Regions from separate parts of the Actinoallomurus vinaceus genome, predicted to be linked through region 1. Evidence: riboswitches for the same ligand, from Rfam matches in the RefSeq annotation. Region 1 holds a riboswitch; each other region holds the start of a gene.

Region 1 (3,201 bases):
GAGAAAGCCAGCGGTTACACGAAATTCGGCGACTGGTACGGCAAGCATGTCGACAAGGACTCCTCCTACACGGACGCTCCTTGGTGCGACATGTTCCTCGCGTGGGCGGCCAACAAGGCCGGCGTCGAGGACTGGACCGGGCAGTTCGCCTCCACTCCCGACCACGCCAACTGGTTCAAGAAGCACGACGCCTGGGGCCACAAGGCCGAGCCCGGCGCGATCGTCTTCTTCTCCTGGTCGGGCGGCAAGAGCATCGGCGACATCGAGCACGTCGGCATCGTCGAGCGGGTCGACGGCCACACGCTGCACACGATCGAGGCCAACCACAACAACGCGCTGCTGCGCGCCACCCGGGACATCAGCCAGGTCGTCGGCTTCGGCTACCCCTCCAAGGTGAAGGTGAAGTCGGCCCCCGCGCAGACCGCCCAGCAGACGGCGCAGAACGAGAAGTACGCTCCCAAGCACGCCGCTCCGACGCCCGCCGTCAAGGAGATCGGCCAGGATCCCGTGGCGAAGGTCGACACGCACACGATCGCGTCGCACGACCCGGCGCCCGCGCCGACCTCCCTGCCGGACCAGCAGGCCGCCCTCACCGGGCTGCTCGCCGTCGTCCTGTTCGGCACGGTGGCCCTGGCCGTCGGCAAGTCGAAGGTCAAGGTGCCCGTCTCGGCGCCGAACGTCCGGGTCCGCAAGCGCGGCAAGCACCACCGCACGCCGGTCGAGCTGCCCGCCGAGGTCAGCGTGGCCGACCTGGATGCCGCCGACGCCGGCACCATGGTCATGCCCGTCCTGTCCGCCGAGGCCGCCGCCAAGGCCGAGGACAAGGAGTTCTGGGGCAAGATCTCCGAGCTGGAGGAGGACGTCGAGCTGGCGTTCTGGAACACCCTGCACGCTGCGGTGGCCCAGAACAGCTCCGAGGCCGAGTCCGAGTCCGTCCTCTCCTGAGCGAGCGCGTCCGAACGTCACGCCGGTCCCCGTTTCCTCCCGATCCGGAGGGGGCGGGGACCGTGTGCGTGTAGGCGCAAAGGACCAGCCCCCACATCACCCGGAGTGACCATCCTCCGATCCCCCGGGCCATCTCCGCATGTTCTCGTTGGCGGCCTCGTCACTATCCGTTAATCTCCAGCGAGTCGTCACCGGCCGAGAGACGGCCGGACCGCCGAATCGCCCGTCGCGTCAGCCGGCGCGCCGGGGAACCGGGGACCCACTCGCGAAGCCATGGGGCACCTCCCTGCCTTCGCATCCGGGGTGAATCCGCGCCCGTCGCCGACGGTGCGCGGTAGGGCTTCTCTTCCGTCCGAACCCGTCAGCTAACCCGGTAGGCGGCCTGAGGAGAGGAGCACTGGATGGCGTCATCGCACCCTGCGGGCAGCCGCGATCCCCATCATCCCGGGAAGGGCACGGCTCGCCGCACGGCCACCGTGACCTTCACACACGACCCTCACCACCCGCCGAAGGCCACGGCACACCGTACGGCCGCCATAGCCCTCACACAGGGCGCCCACCACCCGCCGAAGGCCACCGCCCGCCGTACGGCCGCCGTGGCCTTGGCGCTCGTCGTCGCCGGGCTCGCATCGCCCGCGCTGGCGGACACCGCCCGGCCCGGTCCCGGGATCGACGCGCTCCGGCAGCGCGCCGACCAGCTGAACAACCAGCTGGAGCAGCTCACCGAGCAGTACAACGGCCTCAAGGTACGCCTGGAGCAGGCCCAGCGGGCGGCCGTCGTCGCCGGCCAGACCTCGGCCCGGGCGGCGCAGGCGCTCAAGGCCATCCAGCGCAAGGTCGGCCGGTTCGTGGCGACGCGTTACATGAGCGGCGGCAACGACGACTCCCCCAGCCTCCTCGCCGCCTCCGACCCGCGCGCCGTCCTCGACCGGGCCGCGACCCTGCACTACTTCACGCAGCAGGACGACACCGAGATCCGGCAGCTCACCCAGGCCATCCAGAACGCCCAGTGGACCTGCCAGGACGCCCGGGAGCGCGCCGCGGAGGCGGCCCGGCTCAGGGGCCGGCTCGCCAGGCAGCGGACGGTCATCCGGCACGACCTGGAGAAGGTCCGCAGGCCGCTGCTGCGCGACGCCGTCGAGCGCGCCGGCAAGGGCGAGACGGTGCCTCCCATCCCCGGCGGACCCGGCAAGGCCGTCGGTGCCGTACGGGCCGCGCTGTCGCAGCTCGGCGTGCCGTACGTGTGGGGTGGCGCGGCGGCCGGCCGGGGGTTCGACTGCTCGGGCCTGACCATGTGGGCCTACAAGCAGGTCGGCGTCAATCTGCCGCACTACGGCGGCGACCAGTGGAACGCCGGCGTGCACGTCTCCCGGGACCAGCTCGAACCCGGCGACCTGGTGTTCTTCTACACCGACATCCACCACATGGGGATGTACATCGGCGACGGGAAGTTCGTCCACGCGCCGCACACCGGCGACCACGTCCGCGTCGCCGACCTGTCGACCCGCCCGTTCGCCGGCGCCGTACGCGTCGTGTGACGGCCGCCGGACCCCGGACGGGTCGTTCGGATCACTCCCCGAAGCGGGACGTCCCGGCGGCCGTACAGACCAGGGCAGGGACGTCCCCGGCGATCACTTCCCGACGCGGGACGTCTCGGCGGCCCGTACGGACGCAGGGGCGTCCCCGGCGGTCACTTCCCGATGCGGTACATCTCGGCGACCATGAAGGCCAGGTCGAGCGCCTGGCCGCGGTTGAGCCGGGGGTCGCAGGCGGTCTCGTACCGCTGGTGCAGGTCGTCCTCGACGATGTCGTGGCCGCCACCGACGCACTCGGTGACGTCGTCGCCGGTGAACTCGATGTGCACGCCGCCCGGGTGGGTGCCGAGCGCCCGGTGCACCTCGAAGAAGCCGGCGACCTCGTCCACCACGTCGTCGAACCGGCGGGTCTTGTACCCGCTCTCCGCCTCGAAGGTGTTGCCGTGCATCGGGTCGCAGATCCAGGCGACCTGGGCGCCGCTCGCGGTGACCTTCTCCACCAGGGTGGGGAGGTTGTCGCGGATCCGCCCGGCGCCCATGCGGGTGACGAACGTGAGCCGTCCGGGCTCCCGGTCGGGATCGAGCCGGTCGATGAGCGCGAGGGCGTCCTCGGCGGTCGTGGTCGGCCCGAGCTTCACGCCGATCGGGTTGCGGATGCGCCGCATGAAGTCCACGTGCGCGCCGTCGAGCTGCCGGGTGCGCTCGCCGATCCACAGGAAGT
Region 2 (3,201 bases), on a different contig from region 1:
AGGGCCGCCTTCTTCTCCTTCTTGAGGTCCTTCTTGATGCTCACGAACAGCCGGTCCTGGTTCGCCGTGGCGACGCGTTTCTCGGTCTGCTCGGGCGCCTGCGGGGCGGACGCCGCGGGGGCGCTCTGCGCCGAGGATGCCGACTCCGGGGTGTTTCCGTAAGCGAGGGCGGTGGTCACGCCGGCGCCGGCCAGGGTGACGCCGGCGGCCGCGGTGGCGATGGCCTTCGTCGAGAACCTGATCATGGAAATTCCTTTCGGGGGCATGGGGGAACGGGGGCATGAGGGATGGGGGGATCCCAGGGGCGATGCCAGGGGGATTCGAAGGACCGCCCGGGAAGGGGAGGTCGGCGCGCGCCGCATCGCTCGGCGGCGACGCGGCACGCGCCGGCCCGGGCGATTACTGGGCGTACTCCGGGTAGCCGTAGCCCACGACAGAGGAGGTGCTCCGGGTCCGGATCTTCACGGCGTCGTCCGTGTTGCCCTCGACGGTCTGGATGGTGCCGTCGTGGTTGTCCTTGATGACCAGGCCGACGTGGTCGATGCCGTCGACACCGCCGCCGTTCCAGGAGAAGAAGACGACGGCCCCGGGCTTGGGCGCGTTGCCCCAGCGGCCCTGCGAGATGAACCACTTGGCGTGGGCCGGGGTGAACGCGTCAGCGCCCATTCCCTTGACGCCCAGCTGGTCGCCGACCCAGGAGACGAACATGTCGCACCACGAGGCGTTGGCGTAGTCGCCGACGGACCCGCCGTTCTCCGCCACGCCGCGCGCGGCGTACGGGGTGCCCATGAACCACTGGTTGAACTTGCTGCCGCCGGCCGCGTTCTCGGTGGTGCCGACCTGGGAGACGGCGAGCTTCAGCACGTCCGTGGCCGAGGGCAGCCTCTTCTGCACCTGCTTCTGCGGCGCGGCGAGGGCGCGCGTCTTGACGCGCGGGTCGTCGCGCAGGGCGTTGGTCTGGATCGCCCTACCCATACCGGGATTCGGTATCTGCGCGACATGGTGCGCCGCCTGGTGGGTCGCACCGGGGATCTGCGCGGAGAGAGCCGGCCCTGCGGAGGCCACGGTGATCGCGGCCGCGCCGGCGGTGGCGGTGCCGGCGATGACGCCGGCGAGGGTCTTGCGGTTCAGGGTGAAGCGGGGTTTGGCGTGTCGAGGGGACACAGGGGGGTACTCCTTCGGCTTCCATGCCGCTTACCGGGTTAGCTGACGGGTTCGGGCGTGGAAGCTGCCCTACGGCACGATGTGCCGATTCACCCCAGTGATGCGGTGGGTCCCCGGTTCCGCGAGGTGCGGATTCAGCGGGTCGCCCGCTCATGCGGGCGGCTCGAACAAAGAGACACGTCTGCCGTCGCCGGGCTAGGGGTAGCGGTGACGGCCGGTATTCAGATCAGGGCGGACTCGCGGACAAGGTTCTGCTCCTTACTTCCAGTACGCCTACCGGGTTAGCTGACGGGTTCGGGCGTGGAAGTCGGCCCTACGGCACAGGGGATGTGCCGATTCACCCCGGGACTTCTGATGGGTCCCCGGCTCCGTGATCTTCACGGACTCGACGTTGCCGCTCCCGCTCCAAAATGGATCAACGGGTAGTCCACGGGAGTGGCGCGTTTTGGGATATGAACCGTCTCGGCTCTGTACGGAGGCCCTCGCACGCGTCTTCGCGCCGCGCTGTCTGCGCTGGTGGGCCGGCCGTGCCGGCGGATGTCGGGCGGCGCGTGGGGGGCGTCGCCGGACTGAGAGGAACATATCAGACAAATAGCGACGTGCCAAATACCACCGTCGGACATAAGTCACGTGATGGGTGCCACAAAGATCGCTATAAAGATCAATCCGGCAGCCGTTTGATCGACTTTTACCTTTCCGGCCAGAACAATCATGAGTGGCCGCAAAGGGCGATCAGCGTCGCCACATATCCGAACAGCCTTACGGCGCAGGGTATTCCGCGGCCCGTCACGGCAGGTGACCGCCGCCCGGTAGGAGGCGCGCCGGAGCGCCACGGAGGGAAGGTGTCAGCGCGCCACGGAGGGAAGGTGTCAGCGCGCCACGGAGGGAAGGTGTCAGCCCGCTGCCGCGACGCGATCGCCACGCGTCAGGATCTCGCGATAACGCTGCACGGTGATCTCCGCCACCTCGGGCGCGGCGCCCAGCACGGGCGAGACCGCCACCGCCCCGGCCTCCAGGGACTCCTCGCGGACCTTGTCCGCGAAGTAGCCCGGGGCCAGGAAGTAGGACGCCACCGCCACTCGCGGCGCGCCCGCGTCGTACAGCATGCGTACGGCTTCGGCAGGGGTGGGACGGGCCGCGGAGGCGTACGCGGGGACGACGGAGCGCCAGCCGCGCCAGTCCCGCGCCATCCGGCCGATCGTCGCGTTCGCCGCCGGATCGCTGGAACCGGCGGCGGCGAGCACCAGAGCGGTGCCCGGGTCGGGGCGGACGCCGACCTCGGCGAGCCGCCGCTCCAGGGCCCGCGTCATCAGCGGGTGCGGGCCCAGCGTCGCCCCGTAGTGCAGGGTCAGCCGCGGGTGGGCGCTGTGTACCTCGCTGAGCGCCCCCGGGATGTCGGTCTTGCTGTGGTACGCCGCGGTGAGCAGCAGAGGGAGCACGACGGCCTCGTCGGCCCCCTCTCCGACGAGACCACCGAGCGCCTGCCCCGGGGCCGGGGGAGCGTGGTCGAGATACGAGGTCACGACCCGCACCCCCGATGAACGACGAACAAGATCGAGAAGTTCCTCGATCGTCGCCGCCGCACGGGGATCCCGGCTGCCGTGGGCCACCACGACCAGCGGGATCGTCCGCGTGCTCAGAGGTTGATGCCGCATTCGGTCTTTCCGGTGCCGGCCCAGCGTCCGCTGCGCGGGTCCTCGCCCGGCGCGACCTGCTTGGTGCAGGGCTCGCAGCCGATCGAGGGGTACCCGTCGTACTGCAGCGGGTTCACCAGGATGCCGTGCTCCTCGATGTAGTCGTGGAGCTGGGCCTGGGTCCAGCGGGCGAGGGGGTTGACCTTGACCTTCCCGCGCGCGGCGTTCCACTCGACCACGCGCGAGCCGCGCCGGTGCGAGGTCTCCTCACGCCGGATGCCCGTGATCCACGCGAGGTACGGCTCGAGCGCGCGGTTCAGCGGCTCGACCTTGCGCAGGTGGCAGCACAGGTCCGGGTTCCGGCCGTACAGCCGGGGCCCGAGGTCGCGCTCCTGCTCGGCGA
Region 3 (3,201 bases), on a different contig from region 1:
ACGTATGCGCTGTTCGCATGGGTGATGGTCCTTATCGGTCGCGCGGCGTGACAGTGGGCCTTCTGCGCCGGCGTGGTGCCGACGCGCGCGACTGATCAGGATCGGAAAACGCACAGAACGGCCAGGGCGGCAGCCCAGTCGTGGCGTACTGAGTGACCTGTGTGTGCCGATATCGGCGGTGACCGCTCCCGCCCGTTCGCCTCGGCGTTCACCCACGCGAACATGGGCATGACGTGCGAAGACATGGGAGCACGTTGGCAGGAAAGACCCATCCGTAGCTGACTGTCAGAGGTCGATCCCATCGGCGGATCGTCGTGGCATCTATGCCCGCTGTTGTCGCAGGTCCCGTGTCCGAACGTGGGCATCGAATGCGAGGGGGAGGTGATGGTGAAAGTGCGATGGAAATCGCTATGAAGATGTCCTGCTGGAACGCATGGGCATCCGTATGCCATGAAGACCAACAGCGACAGGAAACCGTGGATAAGCAGGCCGGTGCGATCTCGACCTAACGCGGGGATCCTGGCGAACGCCATCACGGGTGTAACCATAGCCAGAAGATCGCCATAGCTGTTTAAGGTGAGGGTGGTAACTCCTTAATGGTTTGGCAACCCGAAAAAAGTTGGACCGAATATGTGTCAGTCCTTCGACTGTTGGAGTTTCGGGCGTGGGACCTTAACCGAGGTCCATCTACCAGCTCGCGCCTTCGAATGTCAGGTGCCGGCGTTCAGCTTCTGCTCGATGTCTCGAGACGAAGCGGTACCTCCTCAGATCGGGATGTCGCCAATATCCGATGACGGGGCGGCACCTCGCGGCGGGAGCGATACCGCGATGCAGGGATGATCGTTGAACATCTCCTACAGAGAGTAGTAAGCGAGGGCGAGCGGAGCGATCTGGGGCAGCGGTGACGGCGAGATGACGACTCGCCGCCGTGGCCTTCGGGTGAGTCGTGCGGTGGAACATCGCTCCAGCGTGACGCTAGGTGGTTGGGTGAGACGCGATCGGTGAGACCGCTGATTCTCTCAGTTCTTATCTCCAGGCTCACTTGCCGCTTCCGCGACATTGCTACTACATTGCGTCGGAGTCGGACTGCGATCTACCTCCCACCAGGGAGGTACGGTCTGATCCGCCTAGTCCTGTGCCGCAGCCGGCGGCGCGGGAGCCGGGGACCCATCTGTCTCTGGGGTGAATCCGCCTGTGCGGTAGGGCTTCCCTGGCCCGAACCCGTCAGCTAACCCGGTCGGCGGTATAGGGAGAGCGATGGATCCGGTAGGACACAAGCTGCTGCAGATCGCCAAGAGCCAGCTCGGGTACGCCGAGAAGAGCGGCGGTTACACCAAGTACGGCGACTGGTACGGCAAGCATGTCGACAAGGGCTCCTACTACAAGACGGCCCCCTGGTGCGACATGTTCCTGGCCTGGGCTGCCGACAAGGCCGGTGTTGAGGACTGGGCGGGCGAGTTCGCCTCCACACCCCAGCACGCGCTGTGGTTCCAGAAGCATCATGCCTGGGGACACAAGCCCGAGCCAGGAGCGATCGTCTTCTTCTCCTTCTCCGGGAACAAGAGCATCGGCGGCATCGAACACGTCGGCATCGTGGAGAAGGTCGACGGCCACACGCTGCACACCATCGAGGCCAACCACAACAATGCATTGCTGCGCGCGACCCGGGACATCAGCCAGGTCGTCGGGTTCGGGTATCCGGCGAAGGTGAAGGTCAAGGGCAAGTCGATCCCGGGCACGGAGCAGAAGGCAGAGCAGAAGACGGGGGAGAAGTACGTTCCGAAGCACTCCGCTCCGCCGCCCTCGGTCGGGTCGCTCGTCAGCGACGTCGGGCCGGCGACGCATGCCGTCCAGACGACTCACTCAGCACCGGAAAAGCCATCCGCGTTCGCCGAGCAAGGTGCCGCGTTGACCGGGCTCCTGGCCGTCGTCGTATTCGGAACGGCCGCGCTGGCCATCGCCAAGTCCAAGGTCAAGGTGCCGGTGCCCTCTTCCGGAGTGCAGCTTCGCAAACGCGGAAGGCACCACCGCACTCCGGCCGAGCTGCCGGCGGATGTCACCGTAGCTCATCTCGAGGACGCCGACGCGAGTACGACCGTCATGCCTGCGCTCACCGCGCACGCGGCGGCGCAGGCCGAGGATCGCGAATTCTGGGGCAAGATCTCTGAGCTGGAGGAGGACACGGAACTCGCGTTCTGGGACTCGCTTCATTCGGTCGTGGCCGACACGAGTCAGAAGGCAGGCTCATCAAGGTCGGCAGTGTCCTCCGGCCGTTGACGAGGCTCTTCTCCCTGTGGTCGGCCACGTCGAGCCGTAGCCGATTCGTCGGGACGGGCCGCTACGACCTGGCCTTCCATGCGCCGCTCTGGGCGGTTGAGGTCCGGCGCGGTGCCGTCATCACCAACAGGGGCGTCGTCGGCGTGGAGATCACACCTTTCCGAATATGAAACGACTTCCAGTGGCGGCGTGGGGCGGACCGAGCGCGATGAGTGTGTCTGGCGGAGACATTCGGGCGGTACGAGCCCTCGATGGTCAACTTCCCGCACGGACCCTTGAGGGTTACCGCCGTGGGGGTTCTGTCGTCCGTCGAGAACTCGAAGACGCGGAACGATGGCGACGTGACCTCCTCGGCCGGCCGACCGGATCATCCGACCAGACATCCGCCGCTGCGGGACGGTTGCTCTGCGTCTGGAACGCCTATGCGCTGCAAACGCTCGGTGAACACCTACTCGACGCCATCCATCCCTACGACGACGGAAACCTGCCGTCCGGAGCGGCGGCTCGGACCCTCGCCTTCCTCGGACAGGTCGAGCGCTGGCTCTTTCATGCGCGCCGAATAGCGATTGATTCGACCTACCGGATCGAAGACCACGTTCACCTTCCCGCGGACCCTCCGACCTGGCGCGTGGATGAGCCCAGCGATCGTCGGCTGCTGGCGGCGACGGCGACGGCCGCGCGGGCGATCCACGCGCGAGGCCTGGTCGCTCTGGTCCGCCATGCGGATGTGCCGGGAATCCGGTCTGAGGACCGCGACCGCCTCAGGCGAATCCTCGGCCGTGCCGGCGATGCGATCGAGTATGCGGCGCGAGCATCGCTCGACGGTGATCCGGCGACCATGCCGACACCTCCCGATGTGCACCTGCGGTACGCGATCCGCACCCTGTACGCATTCGGCCAATACCTCGCGATGCCGCATCTGCT
Region 4 (3,201 bases), on a different contig from region 1:
CCTGAAACCGTCCAATATCCTGCTCGCCGCCGACGGGCCCCGGGTCATCGACTTCGGGATCGCCCGCGCCGTCGACGCCTCCGGAGCCACCGCCCGCGTCGGCACGCCCGGGTTCATGTCCCCGGAACTGCTGACCGGTCAGCCGCTCACGCCGGCCTGCGACGTGTTCGCTCTCGGCCTGGTGCTGGCCCACGCGGCCGGGGTGCGGCCGTTCGGCGAGGGGCCGGTCGAGGCGCTCAACTACCGGATCGTCCACCAGGACCCCGATCTGACCGGCCTCGACGGCGGCCTGGCCGACGTGGTGCACGCATGCCTGGCCAAAGACCCGGCCGGCCGTCCGACACCCGCCGCCCTCATCGGCCTGTTGTCGGATGGGGGCGAACCTGGCCCGTGGCTTCCCGGCGACCTCCAGACCATGGTCGCCACACGTCTGGCACCCGCGAGCGAACCACCCACCGGCGGCCCGCGCACCCCATCTCACACCCCGTTCGACGGCGGCGCGAAGAGCGTGAAGCAGGCGTACCGCTGCGCCGAGTGCGGCTGGCAGACGTCCAAGTGGGTCGGGCGCTGCGGGGCGTGCCAGGCGTGGGGCACAGTTGACGTGGCGGGCGCGGCCAAGCCCGCACGGGTCGTGACGCCCGGCGTCGTCTACCAGACGACTCTGCGGAACGACGCTGGCAGCTTCTTTTCGGGGCTCGGCGGCGTAGTCCTGTGCTGCTTCGGATGGTATGGGGGTGTCATTCGTTCTCCCCGCCCAGTCTGGTTTCTGATAGTAGTCGGCGCAATTTTTGGGCTGTTGGGGGTCTTCCTCATGTATGAGGCATTGCGGGGGAGCGCACGCAGACTGGTGATCACCGCGTCCGGCTTGGACGTCACCGTCGGCGAAGAACGCCACGCCTACGAGTGGGACGACGTGGCCAAGGTGACCATCATGAGACACGAGGATGGCGAAGCCTATATCTACGTCTACCCGAACCCGCATTGGAGCCCGCCTAAGAACGCCGAAGAAGGTCCAGGAAATGGCTGGGTCCCTGTGGGCCGCATTGACGAGTTCGGCACCCCCCCGAAAATCGTTGAGAAGGCGATCGCCCACTACGCCGGACCGGTCTGGGAACCTCCACCTGACTCCCTGTTGGAAGCCGACTCGGCCGACGTTTGGCGCCCGGACACCTCCAGGTCGTGATCACCGAGTCCGGTGATCACCGGCATCGCTCGCCGTGACGCGGCCGAACACCCCGTGGACGAGGCCGACCCGCATGGATCGCGTCCCCGAAGGGACGCTCGGCCGGGCCGATCGCGCCGACGCCGGACGTCAGAGGGTCCGGCGTCGGCGCGGGGAGGCCGCGGTCGTCAGCCGTACTGGGGATAGCCGTAGCCGACGACCTGGTCGGTGCTGCGGGTACGGATCCGCACGGCGTCGTCGGTGTTGCCCTCGACGGTCTGGATGGTGCCGTTGTGGTTGTCCTTGACGACCAGGCCGACGTGGTCGATGTCGTCGATGCCGTGGCCGCCGTTCCAGGCGAAGAACACGACCGCGCCGGGTTTGGGAGCGCTTCCCCAGCGATGCTGCTGCTGGAACCACCGGGCGTGCTCCGGGGTGAAGGCGTCGCCGCCGATTCCCTTGACGCCCACCTGCGCGCCCACCCAGGTGACGAACATGTCGCACCAACTCGCGTTGGCGTAGTCGCCGATCGACCCGCCGTCCCGCTGGACGCCCCTCTTGGCGAACGGCGAGGACATGAACCACTGGTTGAACTTGGTGCCGCCGGCGGCGGTCTCCGTCGTGCCGACCTGGGAGAGGGCCAGCTTCAGCGCGTCGGCGGCGGTCGGCACCTTCTGCGGACGATTCTCCTTCGGTTTCTTAATGGGCCTGGCGTCCAGTCCCCGGCCGGGAATGGGCCACTGCTTGGCCTGGCTCGCCGGGGGGAACGGGATCGCGGCCGAGGCGCCCACGGCATGGTGGGGAAGAGCAACGGTGGGTGACGCCTCGGCCGGCCCGGCCGCGGTCAAAATGATCGCGGCCGCACCGCCTGTTGCGATGCCGGCGAAGGCAGGAATGAGACGGACCGCGGACGGCGTCTTCTCGGGTCGGGGGACACAGGGCACCGGGGGAACTCCTTGGCTTCCATTCCGCTTACCGGGTTAGCTGACGGGTTCGGGCGGGAAGCTGCCCTACGGCACGAGGGGACGTGCCGATTCACCCCGGGACTTCTGTGGGTCCCCGGTTCCGCGGGGGGCGCGGATTCAGCGGGCCGCCCGTACGACGGACGGCGTCAAAAGAGGATGGGGGAATGGCCGCCATTGTGATGGCGGCGCGCGGTTTGGAGATGAACCGGCTCGGTCGAGCGCGCCCCGGGCACGCGTCTTCGCAAACGCGCTATCGCCTGGGACGACGGATTGGCCATCGCCGGCGGATATGCGGGCGACGCATACGAGGCGCCGCGAGAGTTATAGGAACATAGCAGGACAAAACACGCGCATAACACTAGGCAATTATGTGATCTGGGTCACTTAATCGCCGAGACTGGCGCTACGAAGCCTCGCAGAACACAACTGGTGTGCATCTTGCGACTATTTCGCCTAATGAGATTAGAAAGGCCATTTGTCGCTGAATGATGCTGATGTGACGGGAGAGGCCAGTGTTCTCCCGCGATCAGTCGCCGACCTCCACCGCGAGCCGGGTCAGCTGGACGCGGGAGGCCACCTCGAGCTTGCGGAAGATGTGGCGCAGGTGGAAGGCGACGGTGTGCGCGCTCATGAACAGCTGATCGGCGACCTCGCGGTTGGTGAGGCCCTGGGCGACGAGCTCGGCGACACGGCGTTCGGTGTCGGTGAGGCTGGCCCAGCCGGAGACGGGCCGGTCGGCCCGGCTCCAGTGCCGGCGCCGGATGCCCAGCCGCCTGAGCCGGCGGCGGACCCGAGCGGCGTCGCGCACCGCTCCGAGGGCCGAATAGCCCGCCAGCGCGGCGTCCAGGCCGCCGATGGCCTCCCGGCGTGTCCCGGGGCCGTCCGCCGCGAGCAGGCCTCCCAGATCCTCCGCCGCCGAGGCGCGCGCCCACGGGTCGGCGTATCGTTCGGCGGCGCGCCGCAGGGCGGCCCGATCACGGTCGAGCAGGCCGCGCGCGTGCGTCGCGGTGACACCGACGTCGGCGAAGACAGGGTGGTCCGCGGCCAGCCGGTCCATCGCCGCGACCACCCGCT

Evidence for each region. Region 1 has a riboswitch for cyclic di-AMP ahead of ABEA24_RS18885 (C40 family peptidase). Riboswitches for the same ligand answer to the same signal wherever they lie in the genome.
Region 2: another riboswitch for cyclic di-AMP. It lies ahead of ABEA24_RS23695 (CHAP domain-containing protein); the one in region 1 lies ahead of ABEA24_RS18885 (C40 family peptidase).
Region 3: another riboswitch for cyclic di-AMP. It lies ahead of ABEA24_RS24695 (CHAP domain-containing protein); the one in region 1 lies ahead of ABEA24_RS18885 (C40 family peptidase).
Region 4: another riboswitch for cyclic di-AMP. It lies ahead of ABEA24_RS43555 (CHAP domain-containing protein); the one in region 1 lies ahead of ABEA24_RS18885 (C40 family peptidase).

What each region holds. Positions count from the first base shown of each region.
Region 1 is NZ_BAABHK010000005.1:28,918-32,118, reverse strand. It holds gene ABEA24_RS18890 (CHAP domain-containing protein) at 1-945, shown strand, start outside; cyclic di-AMP (ydaO/yuaA leader) riboswitch at 1,148-1,342, shown strand; gene ABEA24_RS18885 (C40 family peptidase) at 1,347-2,483, shown strand; gene ABEA24_RS18880 (class II 3-deoxy-7-phosphoheptulonate synthase) at 2,636-3,201, opposite strand, start outside.
Region 2 is NZ_BAABHK010000006.1:444,978-448,178, forward strand. It holds gene ABEA24_RS23690 (RlpA-like double-psi beta-barrel domain-containing protein) at 1-245, opposite strand, end outside; gene ABEA24_RS23695 (CHAP domain-containing protein) at 400-1,164, opposite strand; cyclic di-AMP (ydaO/yuaA leader) riboswitch at 1,178-1,314, opposite strand; cyclic di-AMP (ydaO/yuaA leader) riboswitch at 1,421-1,565, opposite strand; gene ABEA24_RS23700 (sirohydrochlorin chelatase) at 2,058-2,819, opposite strand; gene ABEA24_RS23705 (phosphoadenylyl-sulfate reductase) at 2,801-3,201, opposite strand, start outside.
Region 3 is NZ_BAABHK010000007.1:76,315-79,515, reverse strand. It holds gene ABEA24_RS24700 (cysteine synthase family protein) at 1-19, opposite strand, end outside; cyclic di-AMP (ydaO/yuaA leader) riboswitch at 1,115-1,258, shown strand; gene ABEA24_RS24695 (CHAP domain-containing protein) at 1,258-2,277, shown strand; gene ABEA24_RS24690 (hypothetical protein) at 2,678-3,201, shown strand, end outside.
Region 4 is NZ_BAABHK010000018.1:109,403-112,603, reverse strand. It holds gene ABEA24_RS43560 (serine/threonine-protein kinase) at 1-1,183, shown strand, start outside; gene ABEA24_RS43555 (CHAP domain-containing protein) at 1,351-2,106, opposite strand; cyclic di-AMP (ydaO/yuaA leader) riboswitch at 2,118-2,260, opposite strand; gene ABEA24_RS43550 (LuxR C-terminal-related transcriptional regulator) at 2,654-3,201, opposite strand, start outside.